One region of the Microbispora sp. H10830 genome, then DNA from elsewhere that is predicted to be linked to it. Evidence: riboswitches for the same ligand, from Rfam matches in the RefSeq annotation. Region 1 holds a riboswitch; each other region holds the start of a gene.
What was found. Region 1 has a riboswitch for cyclic di-AMP ahead of HHX35_RS18915 (hypothetical protein). Riboswitches for the same ligand answer to the same signal wherever they lie in the genome.
Positions count from the first base shown of each region.

Region 2: linked by a shared signal. The riboswitch ahead of HHX35_RS08055 (C40 family peptidase) and the one ahead of HHX35_RS18915 (hypothetical protein) in region 1 are both predicted to bind cyclic di-AMP.
Region 3: linked by a shared signal. The riboswitch ahead of HHX35_RS01980 (C40 family peptidase) and the one ahead of HHX35_RS18915 (hypothetical protein) in region 1 are both predicted to bind cyclic di-AMP.
Region 4: linked by a shared signal. The riboswitch ahead of HHX35_RS38980 (C40 family peptidase) and the one ahead of HHX35_RS18915 (hypothetical protein) in region 1 are both predicted to bind cyclic di-AMP.

Region 1 is NZ_JABBWX010000007.1:17,259-24,871, forward strand. It holds gene HHX35_RS18895 (SpoIIE family protein phosphatase) at 1-508, shown strand, start outside; gene HHX35_RS18900 (TIGR03086 family metal-binding protein) at 596-1,162, shown strand; gene HHX35_RS18905 (DeoR/GlpR family DNA-binding transcription regulator) at 1,442-2,245, shown strand; gene galT (galactose-1-phosphate uridylyltransferase) at 2,339-3,397, shown strand; cyclic di-AMP (ydaO/yuaA leader) riboswitch at 3,468-3,606, shown strand; gene HHX35_RS18915 (hypothetical protein) at 3,641-4,552, shown strand; gene HHX35_RS18920 (HAD domain-containing protein) at 4,574-5,134, shown strand; gene HHX35_RS18925 (hypothetical protein) at 5,231-5,575, shown strand; gene HHX35_RS18930 (TetR/AcrR family transcriptional regulator C-terminal domain-containing protein) at 5,785-6,336, opposite strand; gene HHX35_RS18935 (NAD(P)/FAD-dependent oxidoreductase) at 6,425-7,573, shown strand; gene HHX35_RS18940 (alpha/beta fold hydrolase) at 7,570-7,613, shown strand, end outside.
Region 2 is NZ_JABBWX010000002.1:683,743-691,355, forward strand. It holds gene HHX35_RS08040 (LysR family transcriptional regulator) at 1-397, opposite strand, end outside; gene HHX35_RS08045 (alpha/beta fold hydrolase) at 437-1,213, opposite strand; gene HHX35_RS08050 (MarR family winged helix-turn-helix transcriptional regulator) at 1,275-1,691, shown strand; gene HHX35_RS08055 (C40 family peptidase) at 1,783-2,316, opposite strand; cyclic di-AMP (ydaO/yuaA leader) riboswitch at 2,411-2,568, opposite strand; gene HHX35_RS08060 (MarR family winged helix-turn-helix transcriptional regulator) at 2,905-3,345, opposite strand; gene HHX35_RS08065 (isochorismatase family protein) at 3,404-3,946, shown strand; gene HHX35_RS08070 (hypothetical protein) at 3,988-5,079, opposite strand; gene HHX35_RS08075 (hypothetical protein) at 5,160-6,074, opposite strand; gene HHX35_RS08080 (hypothetical protein) at 6,085-6,237, shown strand; gene HHX35_RS08085 (FAD-dependent monooxygenase) at 6,216-7,424, opposite strand; gene HHX35_RS08090 (TetR/AcrR family transcriptional regulator) at 7,508-7,613, shown strand, end outside.
Region 3 is NZ_JABBWX010000001.1:429,092-436,704, reverse strand. It holds gene HHX35_RS02000 (DEDD exonuclease domain-containing protein) at 1-1,525, opposite strand, end outside; gene HHX35_RS01995 (GNAT family N-acetyltransferase) at 1,586-2,167, opposite strand; gene HHX35_RS01990 (NYN domain-containing protein) at 2,492-3,808, shown strand; gene HHX35_RS01985 (C40 family peptidase) at 3,958-4,920, shown strand; cyclic di-AMP (ydaO/yuaA leader) riboswitch at 5,235-5,389, shown strand; gene HHX35_RS01980 (C40 family peptidase) at 5,464-6,033, shown strand; gene HHX35_RS01975 (hypothetical protein) at 6,137-7,051, shown strand; gene HHX35_RS01970 (glycosyltransferase family 4 protein) at 7,155-7,613, shown strand, end outside.
Region 4 is NZ_JABBWX010000024.1:86,299-93,911, reverse strand. It holds partial or broken gene HHX35_RS45260 (Clp protease N-terminal domain-containing protein) at 1-17, opposite strand, end outside; gene HHX35_RS38995 (Lsr2 family protein) at 495-842, opposite strand; gene HHX35_RS38990 (RDD family protein) at 2,138-3,583, opposite strand; gene HHX35_RS38985 (amino-acid N-acetyltransferase) at 3,731-4,282, opposite strand; cyclic di-AMP (ydaO/yuaA leader) riboswitch at 4,673-4,842, shown strand; gene HHX35_RS38980 (C40 family peptidase) at 4,903-5,952, shown strand; gene HHX35_RS38975 (LuxR C-terminal-related transcriptional regulator) at 6,005-6,253, opposite strand; gene HHX35_RS38970 (helix-turn-helix domain-containing protein) at 6,327-6,737, opposite strand; gene HHX35_RS38965 (NADP-dependent oxidoreductase) at 6,835-7,613, shown strand, end outside.

The DNA.
Region 1 (7,613 bases):
CATGGGGCTGCGCCGCCTGCTCGCCGGTCCGATCGAGGACCTGGAGGACATGTGCGACGTGATCATCAGCAGCCAGCGGTCCGGCCACGAGCGTGACGACATCGCCCTGATGGTGGCCCGGGTGCGCGATCTCGACCCGGACGAGGTGGCGACCTGCCCGTTGCCGTCCGACCCGCGGTTCGTCTCGCACGCCCGCCGCTTCGTCCGCAGCACCCTGCAGAGGTGGGGACTGAGCGGCCTGGTGGACAGCACCCAGCTCATCGTGAGCGAACTGGTCACCAACGCGCTCAAACACGGCTGGCCGCCGATCGAGCTGCGCATGCTGCGCGGCCGCACGCTGGTGGTCGAGGTCGTCGACGGCTCCCCCGCCGCTCCCGCCCCGCGCACGGCCGCCCCCGACGAGGACACCGGCCGCGGTCTCCAGCTGATCAAGCGGTTCGCCTACCGCTGGGGCACCCGGCCCACCCCGTACGGAAAGATCGTGTGGGTCGAGCAGCATCTCCCTTGACCCGGACGTTCCCTCCCCTGCGAGCGTGTATGACTGATCGTTGAGAAGAGTTACGGTCGAATGGGGAGTTCGTGGCGAGGAGGGGACATGATCGACATCCGTGACGCGTACCGCAGGGCGCTGGACGGTTTCGGGGACCGCCTCCATCTCGTCCGCCGCGGACAGTGGGAGCTGCCGACTCCTTGTGTCGACTGGGACGTCCGGGGGCTCGTCAACCACGTCGTGGCCGAGAACCTGTGGGCCCCCGAGCTGCTGTCCGGCCGTACGGTCGCCGAGGTGGGGGACGCCTTCGAGGGCGACGTGCTCGGCGACGACCCGCTCAAGGCGTTCGAGGCCTCCGCGCAAGGCGCCGTCCAGGCGGTGTACGCCGAGGGCGCCCTGACCAGCGTGACCCACCTGTCCTTCGGCGACGTGCCGGGCGAGGAGTACATCACCGAGCTGTTCGCGGACGCGCTGATCCACACCTGGGACCTGGCACGTGCCATCGGCGGGCCGGAACGGCTCGACCCCGAACTCGTCGCCTCCTGCTCGGAATGGTTCGAGAAGGCGCGGGAGGACTACCGTGAGGCGGGGGTGATCGGGGACGAGCGAGGCGTTCCGGCCGGCGCCGACCAGCAGACTCATCTGCTCGCCGCCTGGGGCAGAAACCCGTAGGTCCTGTCGCAGGGCTACCGCACGGTCCTGTCGGAGGGCTACCGCACGGTCCTCTCGCAGGGCTACCGCCCTGTGGGCCGCCTGCCGTGGTTGGCCTTCTTCTTCTTGCGTGCCTTGGACTTGCGTGCGCGCCTGCCCATCACGACCGCCTTCCGTCGAGTACGGCTTTCGCTCACTGTCCTCCCCCGAACCGCCGGCGGCAAGTACCCGGACCCCAACTCAACATGTCTCCACGTTCGTGAGGCATAATTTGTTTGAATCTGTTGACAGGAGTGGTGGATGCTGGCCCAGCAACGGCAGCAGGCGATCCTGGAGAGGGTACGCAGAACCGGCGGGGTGCGCGTCGCGCAGCTCGTGCGCGACCTCGGGGTCTCGGACATGACGATCCGCCGCGACCTGGAGGTCCTCGCGGAACGCGGCCTGATCGTCAAGGTGCACGGCGGGGCGACCGCCACCGGCACCGGCTCGACGGAGGAGCCGGGCTTCGCGGCCAAGTCGGTGCGGCAGCAGGCCGAGAAGGAGGCCATCGCCCGCCGGGCCGCCATGCTCGTACGGCCGGGCAGCTCCGTCGCCCTCTCGGCCGGGACCACGACCTGGACACTGGCCCACCACCTGGTGGACGTGCCCGAACTGACCGTGATCACCAACTCCGTCCAGGTGGCCGACGTCTTCCACCGGGCGGGACGGCCCGACCAGACCGTGGTGCTGGTGGGAGGCGTGCGCACGCCCTCCGACGCGCTGGTCGGCCCGGTGGCCGTGGCGGCCGTCCGCTCCCTGAACGTCGACACGCTCATGCTCGGCGTGCACGGCATGAGCGTCCGGGCCGGTTACACCACACCGAACCTGCTGGAGGCGGAGACCGACCGCGCCCTCATCGCGGCCGCCCAGCAGCTCGTGGTCCTGGCCGACCACACCAAGTGGGGGACGATCGGTATCAGCACGATCGCCGCCCTCGACGAGGCCGGCGTGGTCGTGAGCGACGTCGGCCTTCCGGAGGAGGCGCGCGCCGCGCTGTCGGAGCACGCAGGCGAGCTCCTCCTCGCCGATCCGTCCGGGGAGACCGAGCTGGAGACCGCACTGTGACGCCGGACCTCTGCAGGAAGCCCGCTGTGCCCCCGGACATCTGGAAGCCCGCTGTGACCCGGGACACCGCACCGTGAAGCTGGAGACCGCTCTGTGAAGCGCACCATCACCCATCTCGCCGACGGCCGTGAGCTGATCTATTTCGACCGGCGCGACGACGCCGACCACAGCGCCATCGACGCCAGGGACCTGCCGCCGCGTCCGCTCGCCTCCGAGTTGCGCTACGACCCCCTGATGGACGAGTGGGTGGCCGTGGCCCGGCACCGCCAGACGCGCACCCACCTGCCGTCCGCCGATGAGTGCCCGCTCTGCCCGGGTCATCCCGGCTCGGAGATCCCCTCGCCGTACGAGGTGGCGGTGTTCGAGAACCGCTTCCCGTCGTTCAGCTTCAACACAGGTGCGTACGAGCAGGTGGGCGGGCTGAGCGAGGTGCGGCCGGGGATCGGGCGCTGTGAGGTCGTCTGCTTCACCTCCGACCACGACGCGTCGTTCGGTTCACTGAGCGACGAGCAGGCCGAGCTGGTCGTCGAGGCGTGGGCCGACCGTACGGCCGAGCTGTCCTCGCTGCCCGGCGTGGAGCAGGTCTTCTGCTTCGAGAACCGCGGCGCCGAGATCGGCATCACGCTGCCGCACCCCCACGGCCAGATCTACGCCTATCCGTACGTCACGCCGCGTACGCGGCAGATGCTGGACGCCGCCGCCCGCCATCAGGGCGGCAACCTGTTCGCGGACGTCCTGGCCGCGGAGCGGAGGGGCCCCCGGGTGGTGGCCGCCAACGAGCACTGGACGGCCTTCGTCCCGGCCGCCGCGCGCTACCCGTTCGAGGTGCACGTCTACCCGCACCGTCAGGTGCCCGACATCCCCGCGCTGTCGCCCGAGGAACGGGCCGCATTCGCGCCGCTCTACATCGAGGTGCTGCGCCGCCTGGACGGGCTGTTCGGCGTCGTCATGCCGTACGTCGCGGCCTGGCACCAGGCCCCGGTCGCCTACCGGCGCGACCTCGCCTACCTCCACCTGCAGCTCTTCACGATCCGGCGCGCGCCGAACAAGCTGAAGTACCTGGCCGGGTCGGAGTCGGCCATGGGCGCGTTCGTCAACGACGTGCTGCCTGAGGAGGCCGCCCGGATGCTTCGCGAAGCGATAACGGCTTGATCTCCGGTTGGTTGCGACTTTGGTGGCAGCCACGGTTTCTTTACCACTAGTATCCCTGACACCGGCCGTCACAACCGGTACGCCTAATCCCGGGCGCCCCGCCCGGGAGCCGGGGACCCAATCACGCACCTGGGGTCAAGGCAGTGGCCTGCCCGGGCTCCTCCAGCCCGAACCCGTCAGCTAACCCGGTCGGCAGATGGAGAGGAGTGGGCTCTGCCCCGCGCGTTCCCCCTGGCTGTCGGCGTGCTCGCCTCCGCCGTCCTCGTGTTCGGCACGGCCGCGCCCGGTGCCGCCGACCCCAAACCGACGGAGAAGCAGCTCAAGAAGGAGCTGTCGGACCTGCGGAAGAAGGTCGACCGGTTGATCGGCGACTACAACGCCAAACGCGTCGCCCTCGCCAAGGCCCGCGTGGAGGAGAAGGCGGCCCGAGGCCGGCTGGCCAAGGCGGAGGCCGACTACGAGGCCGCCAGCGACGCCGTACGGCAGCTGGCCGGGCTGCGCTACCAGACCGAGAGCGCGATGGCGCTGCCCGACATGAACACCGCCGCGCTGAACTACCAGCTCAAGGAGGAGCAGGCCGCCAGGCTCGCACACTTCGACCAGGTCCGCGCCGAACGGCAGCGGGCCGCGGACGCCGCCAAGACGCTGACCGGACAGCTGAAGACGCAGGCCGTCGAGGTCGCCGGACAGCGCGAGGACGCCGAGGATCTCATCGACGAGATCAAGGACAAACTCGACGCGCTGATCCCGATCGCGCCGGGAAAGCGCGCGGGCGGGTCGTGGGCGCCGGAGCTGCCCAGCGGCTCCGACAACATCACGCCCCGGATGCGGCTCACCCGCGGCGAGGTCGAAAAGAACTTCGACCTGCGGTTTCCGGTCGGCTGCTACCGCGCGGAGAACAGCGGCGAGCACCCCCTCGGGCGCGCCTGCGACTTCATGATGAGCTCGGGCGGCGCCATGCCCTCGCCCGAGATGAAGGCGCTCGGCGACAGCCTGGCCGCCTGGGCCATCAAGAACGGGCCGAAGCTGGGCGTGATGTACGTGATCTGGCAGCAGCGCATCTACAACCTCGGCCATCCGGGCTGGCGGACCATGTCCGACCGCGGCGGAATCACCGCCAATCACTACGACCACGTGCACATCTCGATGTACTAGACCCGCAAGCCGCCTGCCTGCATGTTTGGTCTCGACATCTTCGAACGCGGCGTCCTTGCCGAACGTGAGCGAGGTCGGGGCAGCATGACCGATCACGCTGAACGCCCACTGCTCTTCCTCGACGTCGACGGGCCGCTTCTCCCCTTCGGCGAGGGCCCGCAACGCGCACCTCGGGGCACTACACCGGACTCGCGCTTGGCGCGGCTCACCTCCGAGGTGGGGAGTCGGCTGGCAGCGCTGCCCTGCGAACTCGTCTGGGCGACAACCTGGGAAGAGGAGGCGAATGCCGAGATAGCACCCCGGATCGGGCTGCCGCGACTGCCTGTCGTGAGCTGGCCGGAGCCAATCGACCAGCACAAACGTGAGGACCAATGGTTCGGGCTCTGCTGGAAGACCCGCACCCTCGTGAACTGGGCGGGCGGACGCCCGTTCGCCTGGGTCGACGATGAGATCACCAACGCCGATAGGGAGTGGGTCTCCGTACACCACAGCGGTCGGGCTCTCCTTCACCACGTGGAGTCATACAGGGGACTCGCCGACGAAGACTTCGCCGTCCTCGATCAATGGCTTCGAGCCTTTTGAATCACCCGCGATCCACAGAATTCGACAATCACTCCAGATCAAGCAACTGTTGCCGTTGCCTATAAGCGAGATGCCCGTTTGTGTAGCGTGCAGCCCATGACTGCCGGACAACATCCCCGCCTGGCGGATGTGTTTCCCGACCTCACCGCTGAGATCATCTCTCTGCTGCGGGAGGACGAGAACGACCCTCTTGCCGACACGGTCGAGGACCTGCTGTTCTACGGCGTGTGCACCTGCAGGTCCACGTGCACCAACCTCTTGACGGCCCCGCGAGGTTCCTCAGGTTGCTGGGTGGTGCAGTTGGAACGCAACGGCGAAGACGTCATCTGGCTGAGCTTGGACCCCACCGCGACGACGATCACGGACATCGAGGTTTGTGACGGACGTGACCTCGGTCCGGCAAGCCGCCGGCGGAGCGTCTCTCCGTGGCGAACTGCCTGACAACGCTCGCGGACGATGGTGGACACCCCGTGGGCGACGGTGGACGGCCCGGAAAGGTCAGGCACCCACGATGTCGCCGATACTGCCGGTGATGACCGCCGGCTTCTAGCCCGACGGCGGCGGGCTGGTCCGCCACGCCAGGACCATCCGCGCCCGCGAGGAGTGGTTCGTAGACGGCGGGTGGCGGGGCGGCCCGGCCGGAGCCGACGTCAAGACGGCAGAGTTCCTCTGGCACCGGCGATGATCAATTCGAGGCCGTCGTGGAAGGCACGGTCCCTGCGCTCTCTGGGCCAGCTGTCGACTCCGGTCTTGCGGGCCTGTTCCTCGATCGTGTAGCCGTTGACGTAGGCCAGGGCCGTGTCCACGGCGACGGTGGCCGTGCCGGCCGGGACACCCGCGGCGATCAGGGCGGCGATGAGACGCCTGAAGGTGGTGACGGCCTCGTCGCCCGGGTGGTGGAAGCCGGATATGAGGCGGGCGCCGTCGCGGTGGGCCAGCATGACCTCGCGCACGCCGGACGCCACGCCGCGCAACAGCTCGTCCCAGGGGGCGTCGGAGGGCGGAACGACGTCGTCCGCTGGACTGACCAGGTGCGTGACTATGGCGTCCAGCAGGGCCTGCTTGCTGGGGTAGTGCCGGTACAGGGCGCTCGCTCGCACGCCGAGCCGGCTCGCCAGCAGCCGCATGGTGAGAGCGTCCAGGCCTACCTCGTCGAGCAGTTCGATCGCCGCCTGCAGCACCTCGGTGCGCCGCTGCCCCATCGCGTCCTCCTGAATCGGGGTTGACAGTCCTTCCCCGCCTACGTGAACAATGTACACGTGAACGTTGTTCACCTTGCAATGGAGGATCATGATGACACGTGTCCTGGTGATCGGGGCGGGGCTCGGCGGGCTGACGCTCGCGTACGCCCTCATCCGTGCGGGTCTCGACGTACGCGTGTACGAGGCCGACGACGGCACCGGCGAGCGGGCTCAGGGCTACCGGATCGGACTCGCGCCGCCGGCGATGGAGGCATTACGCGTCAGCCTGCCGCCACGGCTGTACGAACTGGCCGATGCCACCAGCGGCAGCCTGACCGGGCCGGGGCTGCTGTTCGACCAGCGGCTCACGCTGCTCGGCGACGACCTGCCCGGACCGGAGGAGTCCAGGGCGTTCGACCGGCAGGTGCTGCGGCAGATCCTGCTCGGCGACCTGGACGGCCGGGCCGCCTTCGGCAAACGGCTGAAGAGCGTCGTGGAAGGGGCGGACGGGACCGTCACCGCGCTCTTCGCCGACGGCACGCGGGCCACGGGTGACCTGCTGGTCGGCGCCGACGGCGGGAACTCTGTGGTGCGGCGCCAGTTGGTGCCCGAGGTCAAGCTCATCGACGCCGGCCTGTGCGGGGTGATGGGCCGCACCCCCGCCGCCGACCGCTTCCTGGCACTCGTGCCGGGGCGCGGCACGATGGTCAAGGGACCGGGGATCACACTGATGCTGGGAAGGATGCAGTTCGGCAGGGAACCCTGCGAAGCCGCCGCCGAACTCGTTCCCGGCCTGCCCATGCCCCGCAGAGAGAGCTACGTGAGGTGGGTGCTGCTCGTACCGCCGGACCACCCGGCGGCCACCACGCCGGACCGGGAGGACGCCCGCGAACTGGTGCTGGAGTTGATCGACGACTGGCACCCCGACCTGCGGGACCTGGTACGCAGCGCCGACATGAGCGGTGTGGGCCGCTCCAAGGTCCACGACCGCCCGATGCCGCCGTGGCCGGTGGGCCGCGTCACGCTGCTGGGCGACGCGGCCCACCTGACGCCGGCCAGCGGCGGGAACGGCGCCGGCACCGCGATGCTGGACGCCGTACGGCTGAGCGCGCGGCTGGCCGAGGTCGATCAGGGCCGGCGGGACCTGATCTCGGCTCTGGACGAATACCAGCACGACCTGCTGGAACGCGGGAACGCGGCGGTGGAGACCGGCAAGCGGGCGATGCACATGTTCGTCCCGGCTGTAGGCGCGCGATGAAGGATTCGCCGCGCACCGCGCGCGAACAGGTTCGTTCGGC
Region 2 (7,613 bases), on a different contig from region 1:
CGACCCGCCGCAGCCGTTCTTCCGGTGAGGCCGACAGCAGCTCCACCCGCGTCCCCGCGACCAGCCGTTCGAGTACCCGCTCGAGCCGCTGCCCCATGCCCCTGCTGGTGCCGACACGCAGCACGGTCTCCCGGCCGTCCGTGAAACGCTCGATCGTGGTCAGCGCCCGGCGTTCGGCGTCCAGCACCTCGCGTGCGGCGGGCAGGAACGCTTCACCCGCCTCCGTCAGCCGCACATGCCGCGGCGACCGGTCGAACAGCTCGACCCTCAGCTCACGCTCGAGCCGTGCGACCTGCTGGCTGACCGCCGACTGGACGATCATCAGCCGCTCGGCCGCACGTCCGAAGTGAAGCTCCTCGGCGACCGCGACGAAGTATTTGAGTTGCCGGAGTTCCATGATGCGCAGCGTAGGTGCGGCTTCGAGGTGCGCCGCCGCTCACCGGGCCGCGGCTGCCCGCAGATAGTCGTCGATCGCGGTGAAGGCGGCTGCCGGCTGTTCGATGTGCGGCAGATGGCCGGCCTCCGGAATCACCTCCAGCCGTCCGTTTCCGAAGGCGTCGGCGTAGGCGGCGCCGTAAGCGGGGGTGACGATCCGGTCGCTTTCCCCCCACAGCAGGAGAGCGGGTACGTCGACGTGTCGCAGCCGGCGGAGCAGTTTGGGGTCGTGCATGTAGGGGTCGCCGGCCAGCGTGCGCATGGTGGCCATGTCGGCTGCCCGGCGCGCGAGTTGGTCGGCGGGAACGCCGGCCGGATCGGCGTAGAAGCGCTGCGAGTCGTGCCAGGCGTACTCGGCGACGCCGCGGGCGTCGAGGGAGAAGAAGTCGCGGATCGGCTGGCCGGGGATGTGCACGCCGACGGCGTCGATCAGCACCAGTCCGGTGATGATCCCCGCGGTGTCGCGTACGGCCATCTCGGCGGCGGTCCAGCCGCCGAGGGAGGAGCCGACGACGAGGACGTCGCGCAGTCCGAGCCGATGCAGGTAGTGCAGGTAGGCCAGGGCGAGGTCGTCTATGCCGGTGAGCCATAAGGGGCGGTGGGTGCCGTCCCAGCCGGGGTGCACCGGCGTGATGGTGTGCGTCGTCCGGCGAAGGTGCTGGGCGAGTCCGGCGACGGTTGCGGGGCCGCCGCCGCCGTGCAGGATCAGGGCCGGTCTGCCGGTTCCGGCCTCCGACACCGTGAGGGACAGGTCGTCGTAGAGCGGGATGGTGTTCATGGGCCCAGCATAACTAAGGATATTTATTTAAAGTAGCTTAGTCTCGTACTAGACTCATGCCGTGCATGGCGATCTGCAAGAACTCGGACGAGCGGTGAAGCAGGCCCAGTATCGGCAGCACCGGGCCCTGGAGAGCGGGCTCTCGGCGATCGGCGCGACGCTGGCCCAGTGGGACGCCCTCCGGGCGATCAGCCGTTCTCCCGGCGCGTCGGCCCGGGAACTGGCCGCGGCGACCTTCCAGACCGAGCAGGCATTCGGAACCCTCGCCGGGCGCCTGGTGGCCCAGGGGTGGATCGAGCGCCGGCCCGGGCGCGGCCGGCGCATCGAGCACCATCTCACCCCTTCCGGGGAGCGAGTCCTGGAAGCCGGGCACAAGGTCGCCGACGAGGTGCTCGCCAGGTGTTACATCCCGTTGTCGGACGGGGACCGCGGGACCCTGCTGGCCCTGCTCCAGCGCCTCATCGCGAAGGACGCGTAGTCTCCGGCTCCTGGTCGGCCCTCGGCGGAGACGCCCCGGACGGCGGCACGCCTCGGGGCATCTCCGGCGAGGATGTCTCCGCGGCCCAGGGTCAGACGCCGGGGCGCACGGCGGCGAGGAAGCTGCTCCTCCAGTAACCGTTGAGCCTGTCGACGCTGACCACCGCGCCGCTGTGGGGAGCGCTGATCACCTTCTTGTGCCCTATGTACATGCCCACGTGGCCGCCGCCACTGGTGAAGATGAGGTCGCCGGGCTTGAGATGCGCCAGGGAGACCCTCTTCTTGACGGCGTCGAGCATCGACCACGTCGTGCGCGGGAGCTTGACGCCGGCCTTGCGCCAGGCGAACTGGACCAGCCCGGAGCAGTCGAACGCCCGTGGGCCCGTGGCGCCCCATATGTACGGATCGCCGAGGTGCTTCTTCGCCACCTTGATGGCGTGATCGGCCTTCTCCTGCTGGCGGGCCGACTTGGTGAGCTTCGTGTTCGCGGAGTCATTCGCCGTGGACGCCGTGGGAGCCTCGCCGTTGTACGGGGTGGTCACCGTGGCGGGGGGCTCGGGTGGGATGACCGCCGGGGCCGAGGGCGGGGCTGTCGCCGACGCGGCGGACGCGGGGAGTGCGCTCAATGCTCCTGTGGAGGCGGTGAGCGCTGCGCTACTGAGAGTGACACAGGCAACGCGGAGCAGAGTGGTGGAGTTGGTGAACAGGGGATCTCTCCCTAGGGTCTTCCGCTTGCGCCTACCGGGTTAGCTGACGGATTCGGGCAGGGAAGTCGCCCTACGGCGCTGGCGCGCCGATTCACCCCAGACCTTCGTCGAAGGTCGATTGGTTCCCCGGCTCCGAGCCTCCTTGCTGCACGGATTCGGCATCACCGGCGCCCAGGGGGGCGGAGAGGACGTGGCGACGGTGACAGTGGATGGTCGTCTCGAACACGGCCGGGCCGGGTTCGTAACGACGGCGTCACATGGACCCCGTCGCAGGGCAAGGAAACTACCAAGTTGCCCCATATTGGCGCAAAGGGCACCAAAAGGATAAGAGTCACGTAAAAAGGATCAAAAGCACAAAACCGCAGGTCGCAGCGGTCATAAGAGGGAAGATGTGGCCCTCGTCACACTCGTCAAGCGTCACCAGGTCACCTGGGCGCGCGCATGTAGACCGCGAACGGCTCGCAGGGATGACCTGCGCCGGCCGGGCGGTGAGGAGGCGCTGGTCGTCTAGTCCGCGGGCAGGCCGTTGCGGCGGGCCAGCGTGCCCAGAACGCTCCGCAGTGCCTCCGTCTCCTCGGGGCTGAGGCCGCCGGTCAGTTCCGTGTCGATTTCGGCCGCCGCCGCGGTGCACGTGGCCAGCAACTCCCGGCCCTCTTCGGTGAGCGCGAGCGTCTGCCTGCGCCGGTCCACGGGGTCGCGTTCCCGCCGTACGGCGCCGAGCTCCTCCAGGCGGTCGGCGAGCGACACCACCAGGCTGGGCGCCACGTTCATGAGCTTGGCGATGTCGAGCTGAGAGGTCGCCGTTCCGGACTCCAGCAGTGCCAGCAGTCCCACGTGCTTGGGCTTGAGTCCGTGGGTGGCCAGGCGTGCCGAGAACCGCTCGGTCATCACGGCCCCCAGTGTGCCGAGCCGGAAGGCCAGCGTGGAGGTCAGCTTGACACCGTTCATGCCTTCAATGCTACCGTATTCATACGATTCAAGCTCTGAATGATTAGGAGTCAGAACGATGTTGATCCCCTCCTCCGTCCACGTGGTGTTCGCCGACCTCCAGGACGGCATCGTCGACGCCAGTGTCACCAACCCGGCCTCTTCCATCCGCCGGGCGGCCAAGGTCCTGAACGGGCTCGTCACAGCCCTCGACATCCCGTTCACCGTCTCGGCCGCGCCTCGCCCGGGCGGCCCCGTGATGATCGAGGAGGTGCCGGACAGCGAGCCGTACGTGCGCACCGGACCGTCCTGCTGGGACGACGCCGCCTGGCGTGAGGCCGTCGTGTCCGCCGGCCGCCCCACCCTGGTGATCTGCGGGGTGACCACCGAGATCGTGGTGCTGCGCACCGCCCTCGACGCGCTCACGCATGGCCTCGACGTGCAGGTCCTGGTAGACGCCTGCGGAGGCATCACCGCCCGCACCGAAGACGCCGCCCTGCGGCAGATCGAGGCCGCGGGCGGCGTGGTGACCTCCGTGGCGGGTTTCGCCGCCGACATGGTGCGCGACTTCACCACGCCCACCGGCCGGCAGGTCATCGCCGCCCTGCACCAGTTGGTGTGACCCGCCGCATCACCGGTTCACGGCGGGCCGACGTCAGGCGGTTACCGCGTACGCCAGAACGTGCCGTTGGCCGAGGGGTCGTCGGGGTCGCCCTGCGGCACGGTGAATCCCGCACCCCACACCGTCGCCGTCCCGGGCCTGCGCGCGATCGAGAACAGGACGGCGTCCGTGCCGGCCTTCCGGGGGACCGGGGTGCTCCGCCACGCCGAACCCGTGACGTGCCACAGAGTGGAGTTCCAGTTGCCCTGCACGACCCACACGCCGCCCGTGCCGTCGGGCTCCACCTCCGTGTACGGCTGCGCGTTGGCGGCGCCGATCGAGGTGGTCCATGAGCTGCCGTTCCAGCGCATGACCAGGGTGCGGTTGTAGGTCACGTCGTCACCCTCGTCGTCGGCGCCTTCCCAGCTGACGCCGCCGACGGCCCACACGTTGCCGGGGCCCACGACGGCGATGTCGTTGAGGACCGCGGCGGCGTCGGGAGCGGGAAGCTCGACCGCGGGCGTGGGCACCAGCGCCCAGGACCTTCCGTTCCACCGCATGATCGCGGGACGGTCGCCCTTGGTCCCCGCCGCCCAGACGTCGCCGGCCTTGTACGCGTCGACGGCGGCGGCGCGGGCCGGCAGCCGGACGCTCTTCCACGAGGACCCGTTCCAGTGCCTGGCCGAGGCCGAGGAGTCGGCGACCGCCCAGACGTCCTTCGCGCCCGTTCCGTCGGCGTCCGTCGTGGAGAAGCCGCTGCCGAGTGAGGCGGTGGTCCACGCGCGGCCGTTCCACCGGGCGGCCTTCCCCGGGCCGAAGACCCATACGTCCCTGTTCGAGGTGGCGGTCACGGCCTTCAGCTCGTACGGCGGGCTGCCGGGGATCACCTTCCACGACCCGCCGTCGAACCACTGGACCAGGCCCCGCTGCCTGCCGTTCACGACCCGGTGACCGGCCGCCCACACCGACCCGTTGCCGAGGACCGTCACGTCGTTGAGGACGTCGTCCCCGGGCAGTGTGTTCACCCTGGTCAGCCGCCACGCCGACGCGCTTTCCCCGGCCTGGCGGCCCTGGTGGGTCACGCCTGAGGCCGCCATGGTCGGCAGGCACGCCAGCCCGAGCGCCGTCATGGCCGAGACGAATACGGTACGCACGATGCCTCCCCCTTCCACTCACCAGTACGACGTCTGATGGAGGGGTGCCGTTCACACGTCGCCGGTGGCGAGGGCCGGACTCACTTCTTCTCCGTCCACGGCTCGTATTCGTCGTCTCCGGGGAGCACCCAGACCTTCGCGTCGGGCCTGACCATCGTTCGCAGCGGCGTCGCCTCGCCGGTCGTCTTCGAGACCCGGTAGACCGCCACCCCCGTCTTGGTCTTCGACCGGACGACCAGGTGTCCCGCCTTGTCGAAGTCGAGGTCGTCGACGTGCTGTCCCCGGGGCAACCGCACGGTCACGGTGCCGCTCGCCTTGCCGGTACGCAGGTTGAGCAGGCGCAGCTTGCGAGACTCGGGCCACGAACCGACAGGCGCCGCCGCCGTCGCGTAGTCGTTCGCCAGGGCGATCGGCGACAGCCGCGTCTTCGACCGCAGCCGGGTGCGCAGCCCTCGGTCGAACACCGTCACCCGATCCTCCAGCGCCCCTTGCATCAGCAGCCGCTCGCTGTCGGGGCTGAATCCCGCGAAGCTCCACTGATCCGTCCCCCCGGGCAGCGGCAACGTCTTGCCTTTCCGCAGATCCACCAGGACCCCCAGCCCCGGCGCCGAGGTCCCGGTGACCACGAAACTGCCGTCGTCCGACACCGACGGCCACTCCTCGCCGGTCGTGTCCACCGTGATGCTCCGGATCGCTCTTTCCTTGCCGTGCAGAGTCCGCTCGGTGAACCGCCCGTCGGACTTGCGGAAGTAGAAGAAGTGCCGGCCGTCCCCGCTGATGAGGAACGCCGCCCGCGCCCCGGCGTTGACCGCGTCGCGAGGCGCCACGGCGAGCGCTTCCGGCACCTTCACCACGTCTCCGTTGGTCAGCACCAGTTCCCAGGTCTGCGTCCGCTGGGCGTACGCGATCGTGACCGGCGTGGCGGCGGCCGCGGGTCGTCCGATCAGTGGAACGGCGGTCAGGAGAAGTGTCGCGAGAACCGTGCGCAATCTCATGCTGGGTGAGATGCCGGAGAACCCCGAAATGTTGCCGGATCCGAAACGCCGGTCCGCCGCCATGGTCGAGCGGCTGACGAAGGTCTTCGGCGAGGCGCCCATGCTGCGCGTGACAGATCGTGCGGATGACGATGTGTACGGCTACGAAGCCGGCGTCCGGTAATCCCTGATCGTGATCGCGGTCGCGGCCTTGCGGATGGGCTCGGTGACCCGCTCGATCATGCGGTTCTTCCCCGGCAGATGCGGCATCAGCCGCAACATCCACATCTGGAACCGGATCTGCGCCGTGGACTTCAGCACCATGCCCTTGAGGTTGTTCGCGGCGAGCTTCTGGTTCTCCTCCACGAAGTGCCGCATCTCGCGCTCGTAGGCGGCGAACCCCGCGGCGTGGTCTCCCGCCGCCTCGGCGAGGCAGCCCGCGAGAACGTAGGCGCCGACCAGGGCCAGGCTGGTGCCCTGGCCGGACGCGGGTGAGGCCGCGTAGGCGGCGTCGCCCACGAGTGCCACCCGGCCCGACGACCAGCGGTCCATGCGCACCTGGCTGATCGAGTCCAGGTAGAAGTCCGGCGCGTCCTCCATGGCGTCGAGGAGGCGCGGAACCTCCCAGCCCTGGCCGGAGAAGAGGTCGGCGAGCAGTTTCTTCTGCTGGGCGGCATCCCGCCGGTCGTACTCCAGAGGCGGCGAGGAGAAGAGGAACATCGCCTTGGCGTCGTCGCCGCGCCCGGTGCTGTACATCCCGGTGCTTCTGCCCGGTGCCGGATACATCATCTCCGTACGGTCCAGGCGGAGATGGTTCGGCACCGTGAAGATCGAGATGTGGTGCCCGAGGTCGTGGACGAACCGGGACTCCTCGCCGAAGGCCAGCGCGCGCACATTGGAGTGCAGGCCGTCGGCGCCCACCACCAGGTCGAACGTACGCGGAGTGCTGTTCGCGAAGGTGACCTGCACACCTTCGGGGGTCTCCCGCAGGGCGGTGATGGAATCGTCGAAGACGTACTCGACGCCGTCTCCGGTCGCCGTGTGCAGGAGCCGGGTGAGGTCACCGCGCATGATCTCGACGTCGTCGCCCTCGCGGCCGCCGAACAACTGTGCGCTCATCGTGCCGATCTGCCGGCCGCGCGCGTCGACGAAGCGCGCGACCCGCATGTCCGTGCTGTGCCGCCGCACCTCGTCCAGCAGGCCCATGCGAGCGGCGACGTCGAGCGCCGCCCCACGAATGTCGATCTTGTAGCCGCCGTCCCGCAGCGAGGGCGCGCGTTCGACGACCGTCACCGCGAAGCCGTGCTCGCGGAGCCAGAAAGCCAGCGTCAGGCCGGCGACGCTTCCGCCGGAGATCAAGATGTTCGCCATGCCGTGAACTGTACAAGCGTCTTAATCATCTGTCTAGCACAAACGTCCAAGACATTTGTGCTGGCATGGGCTAGGCTCTGGCCATGGGAAACCGGGAAGATCTGCTCGCGGGCGCCAAGCGGTGCCTGATGGAGAAGGGATACTCCGGCACCACCGCGCGTGACATCGCGGCGGCCGCCGGCACGAGCC
Region 3 (7,613 bases), on a different contig from region 1:
GGACGACCGTCTCCGCCGTGGCGACCAGCGCGTCCACGTACGGCGTGGGGTGGGCGCCCCGGGGCATAACGCCGGCCGCGGCGAGCCTGCCGTGCCGGATGACGTGGATGTCCCAGCCCCCGTCGAAGGCCGGGCTGGCCGCGACCATCTGCGGGATGCCGGTCAGCGAACGCAGGCGCTGCATGCGCGCGGCGGTCCTGACGTAGGCCGCGAGCCGGTCCCGGTCGACGGCCGCCTCCTCGTATCGCTGCTCGGCCGACAGGCGGCTCATCCGCGCCTCCATCGCCGAGAAGACCGCCTCCGCGTCGAGTTCCATCGCGTGCCGGGCGTGGCGGACGTGGCGGGCGTAGCTCTCCTCGCTCTCGCGGCCCTCGCAGGGCGCGCCGCAGCGGCCGATCTCCGCGAGCGCGCAGGCGGGGCGCCGCACGCGGGCCGACAGCCGTTCGGTGCACTGCCGCAGCGGCAGCGCCTCGTGCATGGCGGTCCGCGCGTCGTCGGCGGTGCGGCTGCTGCCGAACGGGCCGAGGTAGGCCGCGCCGTCGTCCTTCACCTCGCGCACGACGCTGAGCCGGGGGAACGCCTCGTCGGTCAGCTTGAGCCAGACCACCCGCTCGGGGAAGCGGGACCGTCTGTTGTAGCGCGGCTTGGTGGCCCCGATCATCCGCAGTTCGCGGATCTCCGCCTCCAGCGCGGTGGCGCAGACGATCGTCCTGACCCGCTCGGCGATGCCGACCATCTCGCGGATGCGCGAGCGGGTCTCGCTCGCGGTGAAGTAGCTGCGCACGCGGTTGCGCAGATTGGAGCTCTTCCCGATGTAGAGCGCCTCGCCCTTGGCGTCCTCGAAGATGTAGACGCCGGGCGCGCCGGGCACCCCGTCGGCGAGGTGGCGTTTGCGCTGCTGCTCCGGAGTGGGGGCGCGCACGAAGCCGCGCAGGTCTTCCAGCGTGTGCACGCCGAGCGACCCGACCCGCGCGATGAGGCCGTGCAGCACGTCGACCGTGGCCTTCGCGTCGGCCAGCGCCCGGTGGCAGGGCTCGGTGGAACTGCGGAAGACCCGGGCGAGGGTGGCCAGCTTGCAGTTGGGGGTCTCGTCGCGGGTCAGCACGCGGCGCGCGAGGTCGGCCGTGTCCACCACCGGGTTGGCCGGGGGCGGGTAGCCGTTGACCTGGCACGCCGCCTTCAGGAACGACATGTCGAACGGCGCGTTGTGCGCCACGAGCGCCGCCCCGGCGATGAACTCCAGGAAGCTCGGCAGCACCTCGGAGAACTTCGGCGCGGCCACGACCATCGCGTCGGTGATGCCTGTGAGCACGGAGATGAACGGCGGGATCGGGCCGCCGGGGTCGACCAGCGTGGCGAACTCGCCGATCACTTCGCCGCCGCGCACCTTCACCGCGCCGATCTCCGTGATGGCGTGCTCCGCGGACGACCCGCCGGTGGTCTCCAGGTCGAAGACGACGAACGTCACCTCCCGCAGGAGAGTGCCGAGCTCGTCCAGCGTGCCCTGTACCGCATCCACGCCCATGACCATAGAAGTCCCGACCGACAATTGCCGCCCCCGCCCCAGGCGGAGGTAAAGCGACGGTCAGGCGGGCGGCTGCACGGAGGCCGCTCCGGCGCGCCACTCGCGAGCCAGCATCGCGAAGACCAACTCGTCGCTCCACGCGCCGGCGAAGAACTCGTTCTCCACCAGGCGGGCCTCCAGGCGCATGCCGAGCCGCTCCATGAGGCGGGCGGAGGAGGTGTTGCGCGCGTCGCAGTTGCCGTGGATCCGGTGGAGCCCGAGACCCTCGAACCCGATGCGCAGGATCTCGCGGGCCGCCTCGGTGGCCAGGCCGCGGCCCTGATAGGCCGGGTTGAAGACGAAGCCGATCTCGCCCTGGCGGTGCTCGCGGCTGCGCAGGAACAGCGTGAGGTCGCCGATCACGGGCCCACCGCCGGCCGGCGCGGCGGCCACGCTGAGCACGTCGCCATCCTCCCCGAGCGACGCGCAGGCGATCTTCCGGTCGAGCGCGGCCTTCGTCTCCTCCCGCGTACGGGCGTCCCAGTAGAGGTATCTGGTGACCTCCGGCAGGGAGTGGAAGGCGTGCAGGTCGTCGAGGTCGGCCTCGGTGAAGGGGCGCAGGACCAGCCGGGGGGTCGTGATCGGGTACGGCGGGGTGAACACGCCGCCAAGCGTAAGGACAGGGACCGGACGCGCGCCAACGGGTTGTGCCTCCCCGCCCCGGCCGGTGCGAGGCACGGTGACAGATCTTGAACGCGACATGGACACGGTGCGACGGCCGTACCCTTGAAAGAAGACAAGAACAAGGGAGTGTCTCGCAGATCTTGCCGTGTGAGGGCGGTCCGGTGGGCGCGCCGCGAGGCCAGGGCCTCGCGGACGGCGGGCATCGGGGACGTTCTCGCACTCGGGGGCGACAGCACCGCGAGGCGCCGCCGGGGCGACCGCAGTGGGCAGAAGATCTGTAGGACACGACCGAGGAGCGACGAGATGAGTTCAGCCGGAGAAGGCCTGTCTCGTCCGTTGCCCGAGCAGGTCCGTTTACACGTGGTGGAGGTCGCGGCGCAGGTGCTGGGCTCGATGCCCGCCGCGGCCGTGCCGCCGCCGTTGCGCAACATCGCCAGATTCGACCCGCGCAAGCGCGCCCGCCTGGGCAGCGCGCCGATCGCGGCCCAGCTGGAGAACGACAAGGAGTTCCGCGAGCGGGTGGCCGAGACAGTGGAGACCGCCTGGCCCGAGCTGGTGGCGAGCCTGGCCGAGGGCACCGTGCCCCCCGCGGCCGAGCCGGTGCTGGTCGCGGCGGCGGCGTACCTGACCCGCCCGCCCGGCTGGCCGGACCTGGTCGAGCAGGCGCGGACCGACCTGGAGCAGGCCGCCGCCGCGGGCACCCAGCGGGAACAGGCGGAGACGCGGCTGCGCGAGCAGCTCGCGGCGCAGCGTGCCTCCGCCAAGGAGGAGATCGACCGGGTGCGCGAGCAGCTCAAGGCGGCCCGGGCGGAGAACTCCGACCTGCGGCGCAAGCTGCACGACGCCCGCGAGCGGGTCAGGGCCGCCGAGGCCAGGGCGGCCGAGCTGGAGGCGGAGACGGCCGAGGCGCGGGCCAGGGCCGCGAGCGCCAACGGCGCGGCCGAGACCGAGCTGCGCCGGCTCAGGGAGCGCCTGGCGGACGCCGAGCGCCAGCTGGAGGCCAGCCGCAGGGCCGCCCGCGAGGGCCGCAGCATCGAGGACGCCCGGGTGCGGGTGCTGCTGGACGCGCTCCAGGACGCCGCCGCCGGGCTGCGCAAGGAGCTCGGCCTGCCCACGACGATCAGCAGGCCGGCCGACTACGTGAACGCGGTGCTGCCGGGCGAGCCGGGCGTGACGGCCGTGCCCGCGCGGGCGCTGGCCAACGACGATCCGCAGCTCCTCGACCAGCTCCTGGCCATCCCTCATCTGCATCTGATCGTCGACGGCTACAACGTGACCAAGACCGGTTACCCGTCGCTGACCCTCGCCGACCAGCGGGCCCGGTTGCTGACCGGGCTCGGCGGGCTCGCCGTGCAGACGCGGGCGGAGGTGACGTGCGTGTTCGACGGCGCCGAGCTGAACGGGCCCGTCCAGGTGTCCGCGCCGCGCGGGGTGCGGGTGATGTTCAGCGCGCCCGGGGAGATCGCCGACGACCTCATCCGCACGCTGGTGCGGGCGGAGCCGCCGGGCCGGGCCATCGCCGTGGTCTCCTCCGACCGGGAGGTGGCCGAGTCGGTGCGCCGCATGGGTGCCCGGCCGGTGCCCTCGCTCCTGTTGCTGCGCCGTCTCGGCCGGAGCTGAAGCGCCGTACGCGCGCTCCGGACCGGCGTCGTCACGGTGAGTGATGACTGCCGCGAATACCTGCGAATAGGTTGAAGCATCAAGATCGCCTAGATAGAGTCGCGCCGCAGGTTTCGTTGATCTAAGAGGTTGATCCTCAAGGGGGCTCAGTGCGAGGGCGTGTGCCGGTGGCCGCCGGTCTGGCCGCCGTGGTCCTGCTGACGCCGATGGCGGGCGCGCAGGCGGATCCGAAGCCCACAGTCGCGCAGGCCAAGGCGAAGCTGAGCAAGCTCAACGAGCAGGCCGACAAGCTCGTGGACCGCTACAACGCGGCCAACGAGAAGTGGAAGAAGGCGAGGGAGAAGTACCTCGCGATCAACGGCGACTACAAGAAGCAGAACGTCCGGGTCGAGGCGCTGCGCTCCGGGCTGGTCTCGATGGCCGTCAGCAGCTACCAGGTCGGCGAGATGGGGTCGTGGGGCGGCGTCTTCTACAGCTCCAACCCCGATGCGATGCTCAGCGGCCTCGCCACGCTCAACCACATGTCGGCCGAGCGGGCCGGGCGGCTCCGGGAGTACGAGGGCGCCATCAAGGACCTCAAGGACCGCCGCGACCAGAGCAAGGTGGTGTACAAGGAGGCCACCGACGTCAGGGGCGAGCTCGCCGACGAGAAGGACAAGGTCGACAAGCTCGTCCGTGAGCAGATGAAGCTGCTGCGCTCGCTCGGGACGTACAACCCCGGCAACCCCAACAGCGCGGGAGTCGTCTACGCCGGGCCGGCGTCCGGCAACGCGCTGTCGGCCCTCCAGTTCGCCTACAAGCAGGTCGGCAAGCCCTACCGTTACGGGGGCACCGGACCGGACTCCTGGGACTGCTCGGGGCTCGTGCAGGCCGCGTGGGCGGCGGCGGGCGTGACGCTGCCCCGGACCAGCTACGAACAGTGGGCCTGGGGCGCGAGCCGCAGGGTCTCGCTGGACGAGCTCCAGCCGGGTGACCTGCTCTGGCACGCCGGGTACGGGCACGTCGGCATCTACGCCGGCGACGGCAAGGTCGTCCATGCCCCCCAGACCGGCGACGTTGTGAAGATTGTCACACTCGCCGAGTATCACGCGATCGGAGCTGTGCGCCCCTGAGGGCCCGGCCATGTTCGTGATCTCTGTGCCTTTTGTGGCTTCTGTGACCCGATTTGGTCGTTGTTGCCGAGATTGTGAGCAGAGTCACACTTAGCCGTTTGCGGTGCGGGTAAGCTGCGCTTTCTTCTCGGCGGCCTTCGTTATCCGATCTTTATCCGGCGGTGGGGCTTTGCCGAACGCGGCGGGACCTCGGTAGCTTCTGGGCCGCGGCGAGCACACCTCGCCGCGGCGCACCCGGTCGGCCGGCCGGGGCGCGCAGTCATCCACCGTCATCGGCGTCCTCCATCACCCTCCCCTTCGCGGGATCCCCCGACGCCGGTGGCCTGCCGAGTCCGTGCAGTCAGGAGGCACGGAGCCGGGGAACCATCGACCTTCACGCGAAGGTCCGGGGTGAATCGGCGCATCGCGCGCCGTAGGGCGACTTCCCCGCCCGAACCCGTCAGCTAACCCGGTAGGCGTGAGCGGAAGACCCGAGGAGAGATCCTGTCTACCACCCCCGCTAGCCTGTCCCGTCTTGCCCGAATTGCCCTTGGTAGTGCCGCTTTGACGGCATCCGTAGGGGTCGCCGGAGCACATCCGGCGGCGGCCGACACGGTGACGGTCACGGTCGTCAAGACGGCCACAGCGACGAAGACGGCCACGAAGACGGGCACCGCGACGAGCGCGAAAACCGCCGCCCGCAAGGCCGCCGCGAAGAAGCAGACCAAGAAGCACGCCGCCAAGCGGAAGATCAGCAGGGCCTCGCTCCAGCGGGTCAAGGCCCAGCGCGCGGTGAAGGCCGCGGAGAAGCAGATCGGCGACCCCTACCGCTACGGGGCCACGGGACCGGGCGCGTTCGACTGCTCGGGCCTGGTCCAGTACGCCTGGCGCAAGGCGGGCGTACGGCTGCCGCGCACGACGTGGTCCATCCGCGGCGCGGTCAGGAAGAAGGTGTCCTGGGGTCACTTCGAGCCGGGTGACCTGATCTTCACCAGCGGCGGCGGCCACGTCGGCATGTACGTCGGGCACGGCAGGATGATCCACGCTCCGCACACCGGCACGCGGGTCCGGATCGACAAGCTGGACGCCTACCGGAGGAGCACCTTCGTGGGTGCCGTCCGTCCCGGCGTCTGACGGGCACCGGTCACCAGCCCCCTCGACCGGCGCCGTCCTCACGGCCCCGTCCACCTCGCCGAGGTGGACGGGGCCGTGGCACGTGCTGGTTACCATGCACGGCGTGACTGTCACGAGCGCCGCGCCCGGGGGCGTGCCGGGCGCGCGCGCCGAGGCCGATCGGCGCCGGCCCGAGGTTCCGCCCCACGGGGTCCGTCCCCGCCGGATCGCGGCCGTGGCCGCCGCGCTGGCCGCGCTGCTCGCCGGGCCCGCCGGCGCGGCCCCGCCCGACCCGCTGCTTCCCCTGCGACTGGACGCCCGGGCCGCCGTGCGGGAGCACCCGGGCATGTGGATCGGTGCCTCCGTCGCCCGCGGCGGGCGTGCCGTCGTCGTCGGGTCGCCCCGGCCGCTGGTCGCCGAGATCGCCGCGCTGGCCGATCGCGCGGGCCGCACGGTCACGAGGATCTGGGGCGGGTACGGCGGCGCGGTGGTGCTCGTGCCGCGCACCGAGGAGCAGGCCGCCGTGCTGGCGGAGCCGGCGAAGGTGGACGGCCTGGCGGCCGTCGCCACCGGCGGCCGCGTGATCGTGCAGCCGGCGGCGTTCGCCCGTCTGTCCGCGACCGGCCGCCTGGTCGTCGTGACCCACGAGCTGACGCACGTCGCGACCGCCGGTCCCCGCGCGGTGCCGATGTGGCTCATGGAAGGCTTCGCCGACTACATGGGCTACCTGGACAGCGGACTGCCGGTCCGTACGGTCGCCGCCGAACTGGCCGCCGACGTGGCCGCCGGGAGGCCGGCGCTGAACGGCCTGCCCGGGCCCGCCGACTTCGCCGCCAGGCCCGCCCAGGCGTACGAGGAGGCGTGGCTCGCCTGTCGCTACGTCGCGGCCCGGTTCGGCGAGCGGAGGCTGGTCGCCCTCTACCGCGCCGCGCTGCGCGAGGGGATCGGCGCCGCGCTGCGGGAGGTTCTCGGGCTGTCCGCCGACGGCCTGACCCGCGAATGGCGGTCGTACGCGCGCGAGCGGCTCGCCCGGTCCTGATCTCCACAGGGCGCCCGATCTCCATGAGGTGCGGGTGCGATCGCGGCTGCGACAATGCGTTCTCGGGCGGCGCGGGCGGACCGCGCGGGCAGCGGGGGTGAGGATGACGAAGCGGACGCTGATCGTCACGAACGACTTCCCGCCCAGACCGGGCGGCATCCAGGCGTTCGTGCACGGCCTCGCCTCGCGCAGGCCGCCCGGCTCCGTGGTCGTGTACGCCCCGCGCTGGAAGGGGTGTGAGGAGTTCGACGCCCGCCAGCCGTACGAGGTGGTCCGTCATCCCTCCTCGCTGATGCTGCCGACGCGCTCGGTGGCGAGGAGGGCGGCGGCGCTGGTCGAGGACGGCGCCACCGTCGTCTTCGGGGCGGCGGCGCCGCTGGGGCTGCTCGCTCCCGTCCTGCGCGCCGCGGGCGCGGGCCGGATCGTCATGCTCACCCACGGGCACGAGGCGTCGTGGGCCCGCCTGCCGGGCGCGCGCGCCCTGCTGCGCCGGATCGGCGCGGGGGCCGACGTCGTGACCTACCTCGGCGAGTACACCCGCCGCCGGATCGCCCGGGTCGTC
Region 4 (7,613 bases), on a different contig from region 1:
GTGAACCTCTCGAACATCTCGTCGCTCCTCACAGAGCGGTCAGGCGAGCGCGGGAGATCCGGCCCGTCGTTCCGCATGGTAGCCCCGACCCAGCAAGCCGCTCCTTGGCAGAAGGGTTCCCCAAGCGCGGGGCGTTCATGCTCTATCCAACCCCCTGCTGGGGGTGACATGTTCCCGATACGCCGCAAGCGAACGAGGTTTTAAGGGAGCGCAAACACAATCGCGCGGTTATGCGATCGTCAGATCCTCCGACGACCGCCATAACCGCGCGATCAAGGTGCGAGTTAGGAAGTGTCCCGCAGATCTTGCCGTAGCGAGGATCGTCCAGGCGGATGCATCGCAAGGTGGAGGAGGAGCCAATAGCGGAGCTATTGGCGCCGGCTCCGGGCCCCGCGGGGATTCCGAGCCTGCGAGGAATCTTCGCGGGCAGGGCGACAACGCGGCGAGGCGCCGCCCGGGCGACCGCGGTAGGCAGGAGATCTAAGGGGCACGACCTAGTGCGCGTCCTCGTACGCCTGGACGATCGAGGCGGCAATGCGGCCGCGCTCGCTCACGGGGTGTCCGTGAGCCTTCGCCCAGGCACGGATCTCCGCGCTCTTCTCGCGGGTCATGGCTCGCTGGCCCCCACCGCCCGCACCGCCACGACGGCGCCCACGGGCCTGCCCGCTGTCCGCGCGCCGCGCGCTGCCGACGAAAGGCGACAGGGCCTCGCGAAGCCGCTTCGCGTTGCCGTCGCTCAGGTCAATCTCATATGACGTGCCGTCAATCGCGAAGGTGACCGTCTCATTGGCCTCGCCGCCATCGAGATCGTCGATGAGAATCACCTGCGTGTGCTTGGCCATCCGGCAATCCTTTCGCAGCCCATAGTTTGATTCGTCAGCCAAACATATACCCGGTTTCCCCTGGCTGACAATTCATGATTGCGGATTCTCAGGAACCTCTGAGTCCGGTGACTTCTCGCGTGGCTCCCGTGCCGTGCGGAGGCCCGCCGCGTCGGAACGTACCAACTTTACGATGCCGTAGACGACCGCGCCGGCGACGACCACGGAAGGTATCAAGGCGGACAATACCTCTGTCATTCTGCCTCGCTCGTGCCGGGGGTGTCATTAGGTGCACCCGAGGAAATTCCGAGGACGTGGCAAGGCTGCCCACCTCTTGCCGGGCCGGGTGCCCTGATACGACCATAGCGCCGGGAGGGACCAGGCGCGCCTTCCGGGGTGCCCCTGGAGGGCTGGGGTAATCCTCGTCTCTCCAGCGGCCTTACCGGATGTACTCGAAATCGTACCCAGAATGCCGACCCCGGCGGTCACCGATCCTGGGCCGTCCGGCCGTTTCAGCCGCTTGCGCGCTTCCCCGGCGACGGCGGGCGGCGGGGCCGCGCGCCTCCCGGTTCTGTCCGGCGCACGTCGTAGCCGCAGGTGAGCGGCTTGCCGAGCGGGACGAACAGGCACGGACGGACAAGTGTGAAGTGGCAAACACGTCTGCGGAAAAGGCCGGGCCGGGACGTACGGCCGTTGAAGAGCTCGGCTGAAACGAGGAGCCCGCGTCAGGGCGGCCGGATCTTCACAAGGGGCCCGGCAGCCTTCTCGTACGGCGCGCACGCCTCGCGCGATATACGCGCAAGCAGATCGCCACCGCCTGGAAGCCTCGTAAAAAGAGAGGACCTGCCGGTTCCATCAAGATCGACGAGCAGGTGGTCTGAAGATCGAAAAAAGGAGCGGGGGCACAATCACGTGGACGGCCCGGGCGGCCGCGGCGTCAGAGTTTCCCACGGCCAAACGATCCCCGCATTCCGCGGGCGCCGCCCGCGGCCGGGTAGAGCGGGTGGGCTTCCGGGAGCGCCATAAGGCCCTGTGCGGCTCCATACGGCCCCATAAGCGCCCCTGACGGTTCCTTAAGCCGCCCGTGGACGGATATGACCCGGGGGACGGCGGGGGCAGGTCTTAAGGATTGGCGCCGGGGGCGGTCTCGCGGTCATTGGGCACCTCTCGGGACGGTGAACCCAAGCATGGCATGCCCGGGAGGCCCCGCAAGGATTTTCCGTCACAGCCGGGTGAGCGGACGGTGCGGACGCGGCCATAGCGACCCATAGAAAAACGGGGCCGATGGTCCGTTCCATCGACCCCGTCCGTCGTCGTTACTTGACCTTGACCACCACGGTGTTGGCGACCTTGTCATGCAGCGCCTGATGCAACGGCTTGTCCCACAACAGCCACAGCACGTTCAGAAGAGAGGCGATGCTCGCGAGGTAGCTGATAACGGGAATCCACTGCAGGAACTCGAAAGCGTAGAGCACGCCGGCGCGCTTGAGCGCGGCGTCCTGGGGAAGCCCGCCCGCGTCGAGAGTGCCGCCGACCTGAACGACCTTGATGCCCATGACTTTCTTGCCGAGCGTCTGCCCCTGCGCCCGCAGCATGAGGAATTCATAGACGACCATGACGAGGCCGCCCAGGATCGCCGTGAGCAGTGACGCCAGGAAGTAACCGCTCCCGGGGTTGTAAACCCCGCTCGTGATGTCGATGCTCGCGTTGGTGACGACGATCCCCGTGATCACGAGCGTGATGATCGCGAGAGGAATGCCGACGATCACGCCGTCGATGATGCGGGCGACGAGGCGCTGCCACCACTCCGCGAGCGGAGCCGGAGCGCCGGGCGGAACCGGCCCCGTGGCCCCGTACGGCTGGCCGTAGCCGGGCTGACCATAGCCCTGCTGGCCGTACTGCTGCTGCCCGTAACCGGGCTGCTGGCCGTACCCCTGCTGGGCGGCCGGCTGGGCGTACTGCTGCTGCCCGTACTGATCCTGGCCGTACTGCTGCTGGCTCTGCTGGGCGCCGTAACCCTGCTGCGGGCCGGTCTGGCCGTAACCCTGCTGCTGGCCGTAGTCCTGGGGGCCGGTCTGCTGGCCGTAGCCGCCCTGGGACGGCTGGCCATACTGCTGCTGCTGGCCCTGCTGGGCGCCGTAACCCTGCTGCGGGCCGGTCTGGCCGTAACCCTGCTGCCCGTAGCCCTGCTGCTGGCCGTAGTCCTGGGGGCCGGTCTGCTGGCCGTAGCCGCCCTGGGACGGCTGGCCATACTGCTGCTGCTGGCCCTGCTGGGCGCCGTAGCCCTGCTGGCCGTACTGCTGCTGGCCCTGCTGGGCGCCATAACCCTGCTGCGGGCCGGTCTGGCCATAACCCTGCTGGGCGTAACCCTGCTGTGGGCCGGTCTGGCCGTATCCCTGCTGGCCCTGCTGGGCGCCATAGCTCTGCTGGCCGTACTGCTGCTGCCCGTAGCCCTGCTGCTGGGCGGCCTCCTGGCCATAGCCCTGCTGCTGCGGGGCCGGCTGACCGTACCCCTGCTGGCCGTACTGCTGCTGGCCCTGCTGGGCGCCGTAGCCCTGCTGCTGGCCGTAGCCGCCCTGCGCGGGGTCGTGGCCGGGCGGCTGCTGCGGGCCCGTGTGCTGTCCCGAGTGGCGGTAGCTGACGACCGTGACGTCGGGGTCGTAGTCCTGGGGCTGTCTGTCCGTGTTGTACCCGGGGTTCGATGGCGGCGGTGGCGTTCCGTCCGACTCGTCCTGGGGGTACGGCGGCTGTCCGGTGCTCACCGTGTCACCTCGTTTCGAAGACGCATGCGCCGAACGTCTGTAGCACACGCTGATATTGCCAAAAGTAGCGACAGGTGTATCAACAGTCACCTTTGCAGTAGTCGACAACCATCGTCAAGATCATCGATCAATGCTCATCAATCGTGATCAATGACGGTCGAGGTGCAGCAACATCCGGGTGTTCCCCAGCGTGTTCGGCTTGACGTGCTCCAGGTCGAGAAACTCGGCGACACCCTCGTCGTACGACGCGAGGAGTTCCGCGTACACCTCCTGGGAGACCGGGGTGCCCTGGATGGGCCTGAAGCCGTGCCTGGCGAAGAACTCCACCGCGAACGTGAGGCAGAAGACCCTCCGCACGCCGAGGTCCCTGGCGGTCTCGATGAGCGCGCCGACGATCCGATGGCCGATGCCTCCGCGGCGCGCCGCGGGGTCCACCGCGACGGTTCTGATCTCGGCCAGGTCCTCCCACAGCACGTGCAGCGCGCCGCAACCGACGACCTGCCCGTCCGTCTCGGCCACCCAGAACTCCTGGACGTCCTCGTACAGCGTGACCGTGCTCTTCTTGAGCAGACGGGGACCGACACCCGAGTACGCGTCGACGAGGCGCCGGATCGCCCGGACGTCCGGCGTCCTGGCCCGGCGCACCGTCACGGCCGTGGCACCCGATTCACTGGATGTCTGCGCGGCGACCTGCTCCATGACCGGCCAGCCTAGCCGGAGCGCGGCCGATCCCACGCGGCCGATCCCACGCGGTCGGCACGGAGCGTCCCCCACGGATAACGGTCATTCCCAAACGCCACACCCGACATGAGGTTTGACCGTCCGTAGCCGCCAGGATACGGACGGATGCGCGCCCGCACCCCGAGGCGGCCATCCCGGTTCGTCCCACTTTTTCCAGCTGTCCGAGCCGCACATCGAAACTCTCGGATCGCTCCAAACACAGGTGAACGCGGACGTATCACTACCGAGCTCGTGACCCGACCGTGATCATTTGGTTGTCAAACGTAGACGGGTTTCGGAGTTCTGGTTGAGCAAGAACTCGCCGTGCACTATCGTCCAGCGACGATGCCGGTCATCGTGAGCGCTCACGACGACCGGGCGCCGAATCTTCGAAGCACCGAGTGCGAAGGGGAGCCGGGGACCCAACTGCAGGATCAGGATCGGTTCGATCTCAGATCGTCAAGGGGTGAATCCACCAAGGTAGGGCTACTCCGGCCCGAACCCGTCAGCTAACCCGGTAGGCGCTCAGAAGTGCTCCGCCGTGCGGCCCCGTCCCGACGACGGGCCCGCCGCGGAGCACACGTGGGAGAGGAGCTCGGTTGCGCACGCGTGGAGGACGGCCGGCGGGCAGGCACGCCCGTGGCCGACGGTCCGGATCCGGCACGGCCGGTCCGGGTGCCATCCGCCGTCTGGCGTTCGTCGGCGTCGCGATCAGCGCGATCACGTTCGGCGCCCCGGTGGTCCGCGCCACCGCCGACCCCAAGCCGAGCCTCAAGGAACTCACGGCGCAGGTCGAGAACCTCTACACCGAGATCGAGACGCTCAGCGAGCAGTACAACGGCGAGCGCGTACGCCTGAAGGCGGCCGAGCGGTCCGCCGACCTCGCCAAGAAGAACCTCGCCAAGAGCGAGGCCGAGCTCGAGGTCCGCCGGCAGAAGGCGAGCGCTCTCGCGCAGCACTCCTACATGACCAACGGGCTCGGCAACGCGCTCGTGCTCATCGACAGCGACGCCGACCCCCGGCGCTACCTGGACCAGGCCTCCACGACGTACGCGCTGGAGCTGCAGCAGAGCCAGGAGGTCGCCGAGGTCACCAAGGCCATGGACGCCGCCGCACGGGCCAGGGAGAGCGCCTCCGCGCGGCAGGCCGAGGTCAAGAAGCTCCTCAGCGGCCTCGACTCGCGGCGCGACAAGATCACAAAGCTGATCAAGAAGACCGAGAGCAGCCTCTACCGGCAGGTCTCCCAGACGATCGGCCGCGAGACGCGGACGAGGACGTCGTTCCCCATCATCGGTGACGGCAAGGCCGCCCAGGCGGCCCGCTGGGCCCTCAGGCAGCAGCTCAAGCCGTACGTGTGGGGCGCCGAGGGTCCCGGCTCCTTCGACTGCTCCGGCCTGGTCATGGCGGCCTACCAGTCCGTCGGCATCAGCCTGCCCCACTACACGGGCGACCAGTGGACGGCCGGCACGCACATCCCCCGTGACCAGCTCCGCCCCGGCGACCTGGTGTTCTTCTACCCCGACCTGCATCACGTGGGCATCTACATCGGCAATGGCTACATGATCCACGCGCCGCAGACGGGAGACGTCGTCCACATCGCGAAGATCGCCGGACGGCCGTTCGCGGGAGCGGTGCGCGTCGCCGACTGAGCCCCTCCTCTACAGAGGGGCACCGGGCCCTTCCCCCGCAGAGCGAAGGCGGTCAGATGAGGCGGCGGCGTGCCGCCCAGGCGACGGCCTCGATCGCGGTCGCGACGCCGATCCGGTCGCAGATGCACCGCAGCCGGCGCCGCACGGTGCGCCCGCTGACGTCGAGACTGCGGCCCACCCGGTCGGCGGTCACTCCCTTGGCCAGCTCCGCGAGAAGAAGTAGATCCTCTTCGGTGAGACCGGCACGATCAAGGTCCGAGGCGAGACTGTCACCTCGGTAGACGACCTCGGGAATACCCATCGTCCGCCCTCCCCCACGACGATGATTCGTCGGCCCACCCTTCAGGGAAGGTAAACGCCTCCCTGGAAGGTCGTCAAGGTTCGGAGTCGGAGCATCGGTCGTACGCCTCCCGGGCCGCCTCGACATCCTCCATGTGGATCTCGGCCCAGCGCTTGATCGCCTCCAGCAGCGGCATGAGGTCCTCGCCCAGGGGCGTGAGCCGGTAATCGACCCGGACCGGCACCGAGGGGGTGACCGCGCGGGAGACCAGGCCGTCGCGTTCCATCGTCCGCAGCGTCTGCGTGAGCATCTTCTGGCTGACGCCGGCGATCGTCCTCGCCAGCTCGCTGTAGCGGAGCGGGCCGTCGGCGAGCGCGGTGAGCGCCAGGCTCACCCACTTGTCGCTGAGCGTGTCGAGCAGCTTCCTTGACGGGCAGGTCGCGACGTAGGCGTTGTAGCGCTGACGCGCGTCCTCGCGCCGCTCGGCCGCGGTCTGAGTGGCCATCGTCTTCCCTTCTCCTCCCTTACGCACTTCCAGGTGCCTTCTTACCGGGAGAGAGTAGCTCTTCATAGGCTCCTTGCCATACCGCAAGGAGGAACTCATGAGAGCACTGGTGGCGCGAGACGGAGCCGTACGGGTCGTCGATGTGGCGGAGCCGGAGCCGGGGCCGGGGCAGGTGCGGATCAGGGTCGAGGCGGCGGCGGTGAACCCCGTCGACCTGCTCACCGCCGCGGGCGCCCTCGCCGACTACAAACTCATGCCGCACCAGGAGACGTACGCACTCGGGTGGGACGTGGCGGGCGTGGTCGATCGCACCGGCCCGGCAGTGACGGGCGTACGTCCGGGGGATCAGGTCATCGGGCTGTCGGACCGGCTGACGGACCCGCTCAAGGCCCAGGCGGACCTGGTGGTGCTGGACGAGACGGCGGTCGCGCCCGCACCCGCCGGGGTGGCCGCGCCCGAGGCGTCGACGCTGCCGCTGAACGCGCTCACCGCCGTCCAGGCGCTCGACCTCGCCGGGCTCGCCGAGGGCGAGACCCTGCTCGTCACGGGAGCGGCCGGCGGCCTCGGCGGCTATCTCGTGGAGCTGGCCGTGGCGCGGGGGCTCAGGGTCGCGGCGGTCGCCGCGTCAGGCGACGAGCCGCTGGTGCGGGGCTTCGGGGCGGAGTGGTTCGTGCCGAGGGGCGCCGACCTGGCCGCCGCCGTCAGAGCCGTCGTTCCCGGCGGCGTGCACGGCCTGGTGGACGCGGCGGTCGTCGGCCTGCCCGCGCTGGACGCGGTGCGCAACGGGGGCGCGTTCGTCGCCGTCGGCGCCGGGCTGGACCCCATCCCGCTGCGCGGCATCCGGGTCTCGACGGTGTTCGTCCGCGCCGACGCGGC